Lacibacter sediminis: one gene and its partner. Each later gene encodes a partner of the first gene's protein in a complex. Links are inferred from orthologs where the notes say so. Each region holds a gene or a part of one and is shown in the gene's direction. Other genes may lie near its edges.

Evidence for each region.
Region 2: the proteins of trxB (region 1) and trxA are in contact, whole or in part, in a crystal structure (PDB 1F6M), measured with the Escherichia coli proteins. The link is inferred for Lacibacter sediminis from one-to-one orthologs.

Annotation. Positions count from the first base shown.
Region 1 is NZ_CP060007.1:3,077,228-3,085,461, reverse strand. Bases 2,246-5,025 are described here. They hold trxB (thioredoxin-disulfide reductase), read left to right. Parts: upstream 2,246-3,054; coding sequence 3,055-3,996; downstream 3,997-5,025. Other genes in these bases: H4075_RS13060 (tetratricopeptide repeat protein), read left to right, coding at 4,415-5,025; folB (dihydroneopterin aldolase), read left to right, coding at 4,056-4,418; H4075_RS13075 (DUF4249 domain-containing protein), read left to right, coding at 2,246-2,964. Outside these bases: H4075_RS13085 (threonine aldolase family protein), read right to left, coding at 1-759; H4075_RS13080 (sigma-70 family RNA polymerase sigma factor), read left to right, coding at 1,041-1,901; more of H4075_RS13075, read left to right, coding at 2,074-2,245; more of H4075_RS13060, read left to right, coding at 5,026-5,173; H4075_RS13055 (B12-binding domain-containing radical SAM protein), read left to right, coding at 5,231-7,426; H4075_RS13050 (hypothetical protein), read left to right, coding at 7,452-8,171; H4075_RS13045 (protein-glutamine glutaminase family protein), read left to right, coding at 8,215-8,234.
Region 2 is NZ_CP060007.1:2,106,020-2,112,794, reverse strand. The notes cover bases 3,307-6,162. They hold trxA (thioredoxin), read left to right. Parts: upstream 3,307-4,503; coding sequence 4,504-4,821; downstream 4,822-6,162. Other genes in these bases: H4075_RS08980 (D-alanine--D-alanine ligase family protein), read left to right, coding at 5,739-6,162; H4075_RS08985 (SET domain-containing protein-lysine N-methyltransferase), read left to right, coding at 5,229-5,723; H4075_RS08995 (sialidase family protein), read left to right, coding at 3,307-4,248. Also shown: H4075_RS09010 (efflux RND transporter periplasmic adaptor subunit), read left to right, coding at 1-1,271; H4075_RS09005 (efflux RND transporter periplasmic adaptor subunit), read left to right, coding at 1,274-2,470; H4075_RS09000 (TlpA family protein disulfide reductase), read left to right, coding at 2,529-3,041; more of H4075_RS08995, read left to right, coding at 3,043-3,306; more of H4075_RS08980, read left to right, coding at 6,163-6,775. UniProt on the Escherichia coli protein: Participates in various redox reactions through the reversible oxidation of its active center dithiol to a disulfide and catalyzes dithiol-disulfide exchange reactions.

The DNA of each region.
Region 1 (8,234 bases):
TCGTTCAACATGATGTTCCAATGCATATAAACCTGCAGCAGCGATGATCCCGGCTTGCCGCATACCGCCGCCAAATACTTTCCGGAGTCGTCTTGCTTTTTTTATCTTTTCTTTTGTTCCGAGCAACACGCTGCCAATAGGTGAGCCAAGCCCTTTACTCAAACAAATAGAAATAGAATCGAATAACTGTCCGTAATCCATTGCCGATTGTTGTTTCGCTACCAAGGCATTGAAAAGACGGGCACCATCAAGATGCAGGATGAGGTTATTTGCTTTGCAGACGTCTTTAATGGCCGCTATATCTTCGAGTTCATAACAACTGCCACCGCCACGGTTGCTGGTATTTTCCAGCACCACTAAGCTTGAAATGGCTTTGTGCACATCATCCCTGTTATTAATGGCATCTGAAACATGGGTGGCTTTTATACGCCCACGATCGCCCTGTAATAATCGTACAGAAGCACCGGAGTTGAAGGCAATACCTCCGCCTTCGTATTGGTAAACATGGCTTAATTCATCACAGATCACTTCGTCACCGGGTTGGGTGTGCATTTTTATGGCGATCTGGTTGGTCATTGTGCCTGATGGACAGAACAATCCAGCCTCCATTCCAAACAGTTTTGCGGCGGTTTCTTCCAAGTTATTAACAGTGGCATCTTCTCCAAACACATCATCACCCAACTCAGCCTGCCACATAACTTCTTTCATCCCCTTGGTTGGTTGGGTTACAGTATCACTTCTTAAATCAATCCATTCCATATCAATTAATTATTGAGTAGGCAAGTTAACCGTTTATGTAAAATTATCGTCTGAAAATAAACTTTCTGAACCTTTAAATTGTTGTTTATCAGTGTTAAGTTTCCACTGAAAACGATACAAGGATGCCTACAAGAGCCGCAATTATACACATGGGCTATGAAAAACGGCGATTGATGATTAACTTTGCAGACGGTTACAGTGGATTCTTAACGAGATTTTCCCAACTCCCGGTCGATTTTCCCTGTCTTAGTAACGTTTCAAACAATTAAGAGGAATTTAATATGCGGCAGCTCAAAATTGCAACTCAGATTACCAATCGTGATTCACAAGCGGTTGAGAAGTATTTACAGGAAATATCAAAGATCCCCATGATCACGCCCGAGGAGGAAACAACTCTTGCTCAGCGTATTAAAATGGGTGATCAGCGAGCTTTGGATAAATTGGTACAATCGAACCTTCGTTTCGTAGTATCAGTAGCCAAGCAATATCAACACCAGGGTTTATCTTTAAGTGACCTGATCAATGAGGGTAATCTCGGTTTGATCAAAGCCGCTCAGCGTTTTGATGAAACCAAAGGTTTTAAATTCATTTCTTACGCTGTTTGGTGGATCCGTCAATCAATTCTGCAAGCTTTGGCTGAACAGGGTCGTTTGGTGCGTTTGCCACAGAATAAGATCGGTACTTATAATAAAGCCAACAAGGCATACATGGCGTTTGAACAGGAACATGAGCGTGAGCCTTCAACTGAGGAGCTTGCTGATATTCTTGAAATGAGCGAAACAGAGATCAACAATATCTTCCAAAGCAATACCCGTCACACTTCTTTAGATGCACCTGTGCACGAAGCAGAAGATGTAGCAATGGGTGATTTGCTGGAAGGCAGTGATGATACAGATGAAGATGTAATGAAGGATTCTTTGCGTAACGAGATCCGTCGTGTGTTGAAATCTCTCAGCCCACGTGAAGCGGAGATCGTAAATGCTTATTTTGGATTGGATGGCGAAAATGGTGTTACCATTGAGCAGATCGGTCAGAAATATGATTTGACCAAAGAGCGTATCCGCCAGATCAAAGAAAGAGCGATCAAACGTTTACAGAAAGCCCGCTACAGCAATGCGCTGAAGAGCTATCTCGGAAATTAATTATAATGGGTATTAAGTATCAAACCCCGGCCTCAGTGTCGGGGTTTTTTGTGTCCCGAGCGGTAGTCAAGGGGCTTTTATTTGTATTGAGCGCAGCCGGGATACAAATCCAAATAAACAATTAGCATATTCTTCATGTTTATCTGAAAAGATCATCACGTAAATTTGATCTATGCAACGACTTGTATTGCTCAGCAGTTTGTTCCTGTTACTGCTGGGATGTGAAAAGAAAGTAGATTTTGACCTGAAAGACGCCGCTCAGTTACTCACTGTTGATGCTTCTATTGAAAACGGGCAAGATCCGGTAGTGATCCTTACAAAAAGCCTCAACTATTTTTCAAAAGTTTCAGCCGATGTGATCAGCAATTCATTGGTGAAAGATGCAGAGGTTTTTATTTCCAATGGCAGCACCACACATCAGCTACGCAGGTACGACATGGTGATACCGGGTACAACTGTTCCCTTTAGTTTTTACAGCAGCGACCCAGCAAATCCTTTAACAATCATAAAAGGAGAATTAGGGAAGCAATACCAGCTCCGTATTGTTTGGCAGCAAAAAGAATACAATGCCACAACAAATATTCCGCAGATAAGAAAAACGATCGATTCACTATGGTGGGTAAAGGCGCCCAATACGCCTGATACAAGCAAAAAGATAGTTGTAAGGGCAAAAGTGAAAGACCCGCAGCCATTTGGCGATTATGCACGTTATTTCACCAAAGTTAACAGCGAACCGTTCTTGCCTGGTTTTAACTCTGTGTTTGATGATGCGTTTGTGAATGGCACAACTTATATGGTTGATGTGGACCGTGGCATTGATCGTAATGTTGACCTGGATTTTGATGAGTATGGATTTTTCAAAAAAGGAGATACTGTTACCGTCAAATTCAGCAATATTGATAAAGCCACATTCGATTTCTGGCGAACAGTAGAGTTCAGTTACCAAAGCATCGGCAACCCGTTTTCTTCTCCCACCAAAATACTGGGCAATATCAGTAATGGTGCATTAGGCTATTTTGGCGGTTATGCCAACCAGTTTACTACGGTTATTATTCCCCGTTAATTATCCACACCGGCTGCGCATGTAACCACGGTTACATTTCAATTGGATGGATAGGACTATTTTTGTCGACTTAAAAATTTGAAGACGAATATGGAAGCAGCAGAAAAAGTACATTGTTTGATTATTGGATCAGGTCCTGCAGGTTATACCGCCGCTATTTATGCATCAAGGGCAAACCTGAAACCTGTGTTATACCAGGGAATTCAACCCGGCGGACAGTTAACCATTACAACAGAAGTGGAAAACTACCCCGGTTATGCAGAAGGAGTACAAGGTCCCGAGATGATGGTTGATTTTGAAAAGCAGGCAGCACGCATGGGTGCCGATATCCGTTATGGATTGGCAACAAAAGTAGATTTCAGTTCAACACCACATAAAGTTTGGATCGATGATGAAAAGCTCATTGAAGCTGATAGCGTGATCATTTGTACCGGTGCAAGTGCGAAATGGCTTGGATTGGAAAGTGAGCAACGTCTCAATGGTTATGGTGTAAGCGCATGTGCAGTGTGCGATGGTTTCTTTTTCCGTGGTAAAGAAGTGGCCATTGTTGGTGCCGGCGATACCGCTGCAGAAGAAGCATTATATCTCAGTAAGCTTTGTTCAACAGTGCACATGTTGATTCGTAAAGATGCGATGCGTGCAAGTAAAGTAATGCAGGATCGTGTACTCAACACGCCGAATATCAAAGTTTACTGGAACACTGAAACCATCGAAATACTTGGCGACAATAAAGTAGATGGCATGAAAGTGTTGAACAATAAAACAAATGAAGAATCGGTAATACCTGTGCAGGGATTCTTTGTTGCTATCGGTCATGAACCTAACTCAGCAATTTTCAAAGATTTTATTGATATGGATGAAGCCGGCTACATCAAGACCATTCCCGGTACTTCAAAAACAAATGTAGAAGGTGTGTTTGCAGGTGGCGATGTGCAGGATAAAATTTATCGCCAGGCAGTAACCGCTGCAGGCAGTGGTTGTATGGCTGCATTGGATGCAGAACGTTATTTATCAGCAAAAGGAGTTGTATAATTCTATTGTTGTGAAAAGATAGTCCTGCTGATACAGCAGGACTTTTTTATTTTCGGCACATGATAGCTGTTCATTTAAAAGAGTTGAAATTTCATGCACACCATGGTTTATATGCCGGAGAAGATAAAACAGGCGGACCGTTTGAAGTAAATCTTTCGGTGTATTATGAACCTGCCGGGCCAATCACATCTATCGAGCAAACAATCAATTATGTTGCTTTGTTTGAGATTGTGAAGCAACGAATGATGCAAAAAAGCAGTCTGATAGAAACAGTGGCGCAGGATATTTGTGATACGATTAAGACCCGTTTTCCCGTTATTATGGAAATAAAGGTGGAAATTGATAAGTGTTCGCCACCCATTGAAAACTTTCAAGGTAAAACCGGCATAACCTTGCATAAAACATTTAACCGGATCACATGAAGAAAGTAATTGTTGTTTTTTTTAGTGCACTCATATTTACGGGTGTCTCATTTGCACAGTCGGTTGAAGAACTTGTGAGGCAGGGCGATATACTCGAACGGCAATTGAAAGAAGAAGAAGCCTACCAGAAATTTAAAGAAATTATTAAGCAACAGCCAACCCATTTGCATGCATTGACCCGTTGCAGCGAGTTGGCCAGTCGTATTGGCCGTCGTCAGTCAACGAAAGAAAAGCAAATGGATTTTTATCAAGCAGCAAAGATCTATGCTGAACGTGCGTTGCGGGTGAATCCAAAAGACAGTGAAGCCAATGTTGCCATGTCATTTGCCTACGCACGGATGTCATTACTTAAAAACGGAAAAGAAAAAGTAGAATACGTTCGTGAGATCAAGAATTATGCTGATAGGGCACTCCTTTACAATCCGCAAAATTTTAAAGCACTGTTTGTGATTGCCCGCTGGCATTACGAAGTAAGTAATTTGAATGGGATGGAAAAGGCCGCAGTAAAAGTGTTCTTTGGTGGACTGCAAAAAAACTCACTCGACTCAGCAGTGTACTATTATGAAAAAGTAAAAGCATTGAGTCCTGAGTTTGTGTTGAATTATCTTGAACTGGCCAAAGCCTATCACCGTAATAACAAAAAGGCCAAGGCAATTGAAACATTGAATCATTTGTTACGCCTGCCCAATACTGCTGCGGATGATCCCACCATTAAATCTGAAGCAAAGCAATTACTCTCTACCTGGAAAGCATAAGCAGCCGGGATTTACAGACAAAAAATTTCATGTACGTTTGCAGATTAATCGCCACATTTGAACGCAACGGTTTTTTTATTTACGCCTCCTTTTACACAATTAAATACGCCGTATCCTGCAACGGCTTACCTGAAAGGTTTTCTCAATACAAAAGGTATTTCTTCTTTTCAAAGTGATCTTGGAATTGAAGTAACCCTGCAATTGTTTTCAAAGAAAGGCTTATCAAATGTATTTTCATCCATTGCTGATGAACAAAATTGTTCTGCCAATGCAAAACGTATAATTGCTTTAAAAGAAGAGTACATCAAAAGTATTGATGACGTGGTGTTGTTTCTGCAGGGAAAAAACCCAACCATTGCACATTTGATCGCATCACGAAACTTATTGCCTGAAGCAGGAAGGTTTGCCGAGCTTACCGATTTTCATTGGGCATTTGGTGCAATGGGTTTACAGGATAAAGCCAAACATATCGCTACACTTTATCTTGAAGACCTGGCCGATCTCATTAAAGAATGTGTTGATGAGCATTTTGGTTTCAGTCGTTATGCAGAACGTTTGGGAAGAAGTGCCAACAGTTTTGATGAACTGTATGCAGAACTCCAAAAACCTTTAACGCTTGTTGATGAATTATTGATTGAACGCCTGCAAAAGCATATTGAAAAAGTTCAACCGAAATTTGTTGCCGTCTCTGTTCCTTTTCCCGGAAATTTATATGCGGCGTTCAGAAGTGCACAATGGATCAAAGCAAATCATCCACACATCAAGGTAACAATGGGTGGTGGTTTCCCTAATACAGAACTGCGTTCCTTAAAAGATGAACGTGTATTTGAGTTCTTCGATTTTATTACGCTTGATGATGGTGAAGCGCCCATCGAACAACTGTTAAAATTTATCGCAGGAGAAATTGATGCAACTCAATTGAAGCGTACATTTCTATTGCAGGATGGAATCGTTACTTACATCAACAACAGTTCCTGTAAAGACTATAAGCAAACCGAAGTTGGCACACCTGATTATACTGATCTGCTGTTACACGATTATATTTCAGTAATTGAAGTGGTAAACCCGATGCATAGTTTGTGGAGCGATGGCCGCTGGAATAAATTAACGATGGCACATGGTTGCTATTGGGGCAAGTGTACCTTCTGTGATATTTCGCTTGACTATATTAAACTGTACGAACCCATTGCTGCAAAACTTTTGTGCGACCGTATGGAAGAGATCATTGCACAAACAGGTAACAATGGTTTTCATTTTGTAGATGAAGCTGCACCACCTGCATTGATGCGTTCATTGGCATTGGAGATCATTAAACGAAAATTGGTAGTAAGCTGGTGGACGAATGTGCGCTTTGAAAAAAGTTTCACACGTGATCTTTGTCTACTCTTAAAAGCAAGCGGTTGTATTGCAGTAAGCGGCGGGCTGGAAGTTGCAAGTGATCGTTTGCTGGAACTTATCAGTAAAGGTGTAACTGTGGCGCAGGTAGCAAAAGTGAACAAACATTTTACCGAAGCAGGCATTATGGTACATGCTTATCTCATGTATGGTTTCCCAACACAAACAGCACAGGAAACAATTGATTCGTTAGAAATGGTTCGGCAGATGTTTAAGACAGGGGTATTGCAATCTGCATTCTGGCATCAATTTGCAATGACAGCTCATAGTCCGGTTGGTATGAACCCGGAACATTTCAAAGTAAAGAAAGCAAAAGAAGTAGCTATTTTATTTGCAGATAATGATGTGGAGCATATTGATGAAACGGGTGCTGATCATGAAAGTTTCAGTTTTGGTTTAAAGAAATCATTGTTTAATTATATGCAGGGACTTTGCCTGGATGATCCTTTGCAAAAATGGTTTGATGTGAAAGTGCCAAAGACCACCGTTGCACCTGATCACATTGTAAAGGTGTTGCTCGATGATGAGATTCCCTTGTTTAAACCGGCAGCCAAAGTGGTATTCCTCGGAACTGTACTGCAATCAGAATTGATCACTAAATCAAAGAAGGGAAGCACTTGGGAAGTATTACAAATCACCTTTGTTACAAAAAAAGAAAACATTACCATCAATACCGACACGGCAAAAGGAGAGTGGTTACTGCAACTCTTACCAAAAATCAATGTACAGAACGAGAAACTGTTGAGCATGCAGGAAATAAAAGATGATTATGAACAGCAGGAACTTGAAGATTTTGAATTGTTCTGGGATAATAAACCCATCAGCAATTTGTATAAGGCGGGACTGTTGAAGTTGTAGGTATGCCATACCTGTTCCTCAGATTATGAAATTATTTGTAGCTTACAATCCAATCCATACAACGTTTATGAAAAATTGTATTCCTGTTCTATTTGTTTTAACCACACTCTTTATTGGCTGTCAGAAATCCGGCGAAAATGAACCGGAGGTTACGCTTAACGATCTCAAAGGCAAGTGGAAATTTGTTGCCACAAAAGAAGGGCCTGATTCATCGAATCCTCAAGGCGTATGGACCAATTTTAATTACGGCAAAACAACTTATGTAAAAGAGCTGTATTGCGTAAACGACAGCAGGGTTGGTCAGTCATATTATCTCTCTGATATAAATTGCGCTTACTATGAATCTGCAGGATCAATTGTTGGAGTAATCTCTTCCGATTGTGGAAGAACAATCGTAATGCGTGATACGGTGTGGACGCAATTGACTGCTTACGATCTTATTTTAAAAGATGCCAATTCGTTTGAATGGGTGGAAGCTTATAAGCATTCGAAATATGTGAACCTGATCAAGCAACCCTGTTCTACTATTCAATATGTACCCGAATCAACCAGTGGCAATACAAAAAACGGTACCTGGACTTTTGACGAAGCATCCCAAATGATCTCTGTTGATTTTGGAACAAGTGTGAATTCTTATAATGGCGAACAGCAAAGCAAGTTTAAGGTAACGAAATTCGCAGGCTCAACCGTTGAGTTGCAACTGCAGGGATCGGTGAACATGGAGTTCAGGTTGCAAAAGCAGTAGCATGCCTTAGATATCTCCACTCAAATACTTTACCTTCATTGTAATGGATGAAGTTTTGGTTCC
Region 2 (6,775 bases), 970 kb from region 1 along the record:
TGTACACCTGCCCCATGCCGCAGGATTCAGTGTTCAGCGATAAGCTAGGCACTTGTCCAAAGTGCGGTATGGAATTGGTGAAGATGGAACAACCTGTCATGAAGCAAGATCATCATCATGAAAATGAAGCCGCAGAATATACCTGTCCCATGCATCCTGAGATTATCAAAGACAAACCCGGCTCCTGCCCCATTTGCGGAATGGATTTCGTGAAAAAAGAAACGGGTGGCAGTGCATCAACTGAAATTGGATTGGAAGCATTACTTAAACCAACCAATGAGTTTGTGGTGTCATCTATTCCGGTTACAACCATAGAAAAGAAAGAGGAGCATATAAAAATAGAAGCGTTGGGAACAATTGCTTACGACACAAGAGCAGTTGGAACTATTTCAGCAAGAGTAAGCGGACGCATTGAAAAACTGTATGTACGTTATCGTTACCAGAAGATCAGCAAAGGTCAACGTATCATGGATATTTACAGTCCGGAGATATTGACGGCCCAACAGAATTTATTATTCTTGTTAAAAAATGATCCGGAAAACAAAACCTTCATTGAATCGGCAAAACAAAAATTATTGCTACTTGGTATGAGTAGCGAGCAATTACAACGAGTGGTTCAAACAAAACAAACATCATTTACTATTTCCGTTTACAGCAAATACAGCGGACACGTTCATGAATCGGCCGGTGCTTCTATGAATACGTCATCAGAAAAAATGAAAGACATCTCTCAATTAACAGAAGAACTTTCATTGAAAGAAGGCATGTATATCAACAAAGGTCAATCGGTATTCATCGTCTATAATCCAAATCAGGCATGGGCACTGTTGAATATTTTTGGCGACAACCAGGGTCTTGTAAAGAAAGGGAACAGCGTACACATTATTCCTGAGACAGCACCCAACAAAGACTTCCGGGCAAGTATTGATTTTATTGAACCCTTCTACCGGAAAGAAAGTAAAACATTAACAGCGAGAGTATACTTCAATAACAGCAGCTTAAAAATTCCGATCGGCAGCCAGGTAAGAGCGGTGATCAACGGCAATTCAAAAGATGCTTATTGGCTGCCAAAAGAAGCTGTGTTATCGCTTGGGTTAGATAAAGTGGTGTTTCATAAAGTGGATGGTGGCTTTAAAGCACACAAAGTGAATACGGGCATTTTGCACGACGAACATATTCAAATCATCAGCGGATTAACAGCTACGGATTCTGTTGCCGTGAATGCACAATATTTAATGGATAGCGAAAGCTTCATTAAAGTAAAACAATAATTATGCGACATCTTTTTATACTTCTCATTTCAGCCTCTGTTCTTATTTCGTGCAAGAACAAAGCTATTACTAAAACTGAGAGCGATGTATACTACACCTGCTCCATGGATCCACAGGTGGTGGAGCAAAAGCCCGGTAAATGTCCCATCTGCAAAATGGATCTTACACCCGTTAAGAAAAGCAATGGCGATAAGAAAGATGAAATACAATTGAGTGATCAGCAGATCCAATTGGGGAATATTCAAACAGATACTATCCGTAACGGAACAATCGGTGATCAGTTGGTATTAACAGCCAGTCTTAATTTCGATCAGATGAAAACATCATCGGTGAGTTCAAGGGTGATGGGACGTGTAGAGAAATTATATTTTAAAAATATCGGGGACTATGTAAGCAAGGGTGCAGCGTTGTATGCCATCTACAGTGAAGACCTCAACAATGCCAAACAGGAATACCTGCTGGCACTGGAACAGAAAAAAACATTTGCAACAGAAACAGCTATCGACTTTGAACAGTTATTGCAAAGTGCTAAAAACAAATTACTGCTGTGGGGAGTGAGTGAATCACAGATCAATGAACTGGCGAGAACGAAAAAGGCTTCACCTACAACAACATTTTACAGTACAGCATCGGGCTATATCACCAGCATGGATATTCGTGAAGGCGATTATGCAATGGAAGGCGGAACAATAGTTAAAATGGCCGATCTCTCTACACTTTGGGCTGAAGCACAGGTGTACACTTCTCAACTTGCAGCAATAGATCTCAACAGTACAGCCACTGTTCAACTGCCGGATATAGATGGTAAAGAAATTAAGGGACGTATTGAATTTGTGAACCCGGAAATTAATCCTGATACAAGAATCAATCTTATACGTGTGTCTATTCCGAATACCGGCAATGAGTTAAAGCCCGGCATGTCGGCTTATGTAGTATTAAAAAGCAGACAACGTCAATCGCTTACTCTACCAATAGATGCGGTGATCAGGGATGGTAAAGGCGCTACTGTGTGGATCAGAACCAGCGGACAATCTTTCAAAAGTAAAATGGTGCAGGTTGGATTGGAAAGTGATGATCGAATTGAAATAAAATCGGGGTTAACAGCTGGTGATGTTGTAGTCATCAGCGGCGCCTATTTATTGCACAGTGAATACGTCTTTAAAAAAGGGGCCGATCCAATGTCAGGTCACAACCACTAAAAAAATGTAAGTAATATTGTGCCGCCATTAAAGCGAGTCGTTTAAACCAATACAAGAAATGAAATCGATTTATAAAATAGCAGTTGCCTTTTTGTTATTGCTGGTGAGTTGTAAAGAAAAAGAATCAAATAACAACAAAGACAAACCGACTGTTGTAACAAAAGGTGAATCCGAGTTTGATAAAATTAAATTGACCGAACTTGATGGCACACCAATTGAACTTCATCAATACGAAGGCAAAACCATCTTTATAAACTTTTGGGCAACCTGGTGCGGCCCCTGCATCCAGGAAATGCCTTCCATTCAAAAAGCAAAGACCAGTTTGAAAGACGAGGATATTGTATTCCTGTTTGCATCAAATGAAGAAGTAGAAGCCATTGAAGCATTTAAGAAAAAGCAGTCGTACGATTTTCATTACGTAAGAGTAGAGAACCTGGAGCAATTAAATATTATAGCCTTACCAACAACATATATTTTCAACCCAGACAAAAAACTTGTTTTCTCAGAAATGGGTTACAGAAAATGGGATAACAAAAACAATATTGATTTAATTCTTAATGCAGCAAAATAACATGACCAAACTGATCAACGTCCTTTCACTGATTATTGTATTTGCATCATGTGCAGATAAAACAACTGAAACAAAAACAACGGGAGAAGTTGTATCGCTCTCCTCTCCTGCCGCTGATTCATCTGCAGAACCTTATCTATTTACTGATGCAAAAGGCATCGTTCATCTTTCATGGGTACAGAAAAAAGGAAAAGGATCATCGCTGCATTTTTCGACACTTGCAAATGATCAATGGACAGCTCCTGTTACTATCAGCACCGGAAAAAACTGGTTTGTAAACTGGGCCGATTATCCGGTTATTACTTCAGATGCCAACGGAAATATGCTTGCGCATTTTTTAGAAAAAAGTGATACAGCAAAATTCACGTACGATATTAAGTTGGTTGCATCTGCCGATGCAGGTAAAACATGGGGAACGCCAACCACCTTACATGATGATGGCAAAAAAGCCGAACATGGTTTTGTTTCCATCACTCCTTATAACGATCAGTTTATTGCAGCATGGCTCGATGGAAGAAAAACAGCCATGGAAGGCGATCACAGTAAACATGAAGGGCATCATGGTGAAATGACCTTGAGAGGCGCTTTCCTCGATAAAAAAGGAACCAAGACAAAAGAATGGGAACTCGACGGAAGAATATGCGATTGCTGCCAAACAACCATTGCCATTACTGATAATGGACCAATCATTGTTTACAGAGATCGTTCAGATGAAGAGATCAGGGATATGTCCATCGTACGTTTTGTAAATGGCGAATGGACTCAACCCAAAACCATCTTCCCTGATGAATGGAAGATTGCCGGCTGCCCGGTGAACGGACCAAGAGCCGATGCTATTGGAAATAATTTAGCCATTGCATGGTTTTCAATGAAAGAAAATAAAGCACAGGTGAAGATCATTTTTTCTGAAGATGGCGGGGTTACATTTAAACCACCCATTCAGGTTGATGAAGGCAAAGCAATTGGCCGGGTTGATGTAGTGATGATCGATAAAGAAACAGCCATGCTGAGTTGGATGGAAGGATCGACCATTAAAGCAATTAAAGTAAATGCTGATGGTTCAAAAGGACAGCCTATTGTTGTTGCTGAATCTTCCGATTCAAGATCAAGCGGTTTTCCGCAAATGACCAAGGCAGGTGATAAATTGTTCTTTGCATGGGCAGATAATAAAGCAAAAACAATTAAGCTGGCAAGTTTGACTTTATAACAAAAACCTCTGGGGTTTCAGAAACCCCGGAGGTTTGTTTAACCTATACATTGTTAGTTTTCTCTGATCGTTCCACCAAAATCCTCCTGCTGAAGAATAAAGATCAACCGTTAACGGCTCTTTAACTGTCATTCTTGTAGTACATCCTGTCGTTTTTTATTTGTGAACAGCTGTGGATAATGACATAACATCAGATTAACAGGAATGGGCTTAAATTTGTCCCTTCATTCAAAAAAAATTAAAAGGATATAAATTATGGCACTCCAATTTACAGATGCAAACTTCCAGAGTGAAGTGATCAGTTCAGATAAACTCAGCGTAATCGATTTCTGGGCAGAATGGTGCGGACCATGTCGTGCAATCGGGCCGGTTATTGAAGAATTGAGTAAAGAATACGATGGTAAAGTAAAAGTGGGTAAAGTAAACGTTGACGAAAACCCACAGGTTAGTATGAACTACGGTATTACTTCTATTCCTGCTATCCTCTTCGTGAAGAACGGTCAGGTAGTTGACAAATTAGTAGGCGCACAGCCAAAAGGTAATTTCGTGAAGAAGATCGAACAACACATGTAAGATTTTATTACATCGATAATACAAACCCGTTTCAGTTTTGAAACGGGTTTTTCATTTTTGGTCGGCACCGAAGGTCAGACCAAAAATGAAAACGATTTTGTTACCTGCATTGGTACAACTATGGTCGTTCCTTGCCACGCTCGTTTTATGGTTCTGTATTTCATAGCATCATTAAAAAGCGTTGCAGCATGCATGTACTGAGCGGAGCTGATGTATCGCACGCTTCATAGCTTGTTCGTAATGCATCTATGGTTTTACAATAAATCCATTTCTTTATTCACATTCATTCAACATTCATTAAACCATCCATGGTTTATTCAATCAATTAATTAATTTCAAAGCATTAATACCGACAATACTTTGTTTTAAAGTAACCAGTCGACTCGCTTAACACTTAAAACGCTCCCATGAGTACAACAACCCTCCCCGCCAGCATTGTAACCGGTCATTACGGATTTGCAGATGTTCACCTGCATGCCGACACGAATCACAAGCTCTTACTGGCAACAAAAACATTCCAGACAGGCGATGTCATCAGCAAGTTTGGTGCAAGTGAAGTACATGAAGTTCCATCCCGTTATACCGTTCAGGTAAATGAAGAAGAACACATTATTCTTCAACCGGAGTTTCTGCAATACATTAACCACAGTTGTAATCCCAATGCATTCTTCAATACAAGTACAATGCAACTGGAAGCATTACGACCCATTGCACCCGGCGATGAGTTCACCTTCTTTTATCCATCAACAGAATGGTTCATGGCCGAACCGTTTGCATGTCATTGCGGCGAAGTGAATTGTATTGGCATCATAAAAGGAGCAAAAGAATTATCAAAAGATCTCTTGAAACATTATCGTTTAACAGCATTTATTGAAGGCAAAGTGAATGAAATAAACGATTAATCTATACATTTACTTATGCTTTCAAACCCATTTTCTTCACTTCCTTTAACTGAACATCCGCTCTTCATTTGGGTACTGGCTCCGCATCTGCAAACCAACGATGCCAACCTCGATTACTATTACGATTTTTCGCAAAGTATTGATGAGTATACAAAGGTGTTTGCTGAATTAAATCTCAATTGGAAATGGCAACCTGTTACACAGGAAAATTTCAAATCTGTTATTGATGACATCGCTGCTACCACATCTTTTCAAACACCCATTGTTCTGAATTTATGTGATGGTGATGAAGTGAATGGCACACCGGGCGTGTCCGTCATTCATTATTTAAAAGAAAAGCAACTGATTTATACCGGAGCTGATGCCCCTTTTTATGATAACACTACTTCTAAAATTATTATGAAGGAGTTGTTTGATAAAGCAGGTATTGCACATGCAAAGTGGGTTGCCATTCATCATGCTAAACAAAAAATTGGCGGCATCTGCAATTATGTTGGCACACCTTTGATCGTTAAGCCTGCCGTTAGCGGTGGCAGTATGGGTCTTGGAGTAAAGAACGTGGTGCATAATGATGAAGAGTTGAAAGCATTGGTGAAAGAACTGTTTGATGGTTACCGTGGCTGGGATTTTTCATTTGGCGGATTAGTAGCAGAAGAGTTTATTAACGGACCTGAGTACACCGTGTTTCTTTCGGGTTCACATCAATCACCAAGAAGCAGAAGAGTGTATCCACCGGTTGAACGCATTTTTCATAAAGATTTACCCGATACAGAAAAGTTTTTATCCTTCGATCGTTTATGGGAAACCTATGAACAGGAAAAACCCATCGGCGAGTTTGAAGATTTTTATCAATACAACCTGCCTCCTATCGGTTTACAGAAAAAAATCATGGACCTGAGCTGGAAAGCTTATTGTGCAGTTGGAGGAACGGGTTACGGCCGTATCGATATACGTATGGATAAGGCCACCGGTAAACTTTATGTGCTGGAAGTAAATGCACAATGCGGATTGAGTGAAGATGAAAATTATACTTCCATTGGTGCTATTGTTCG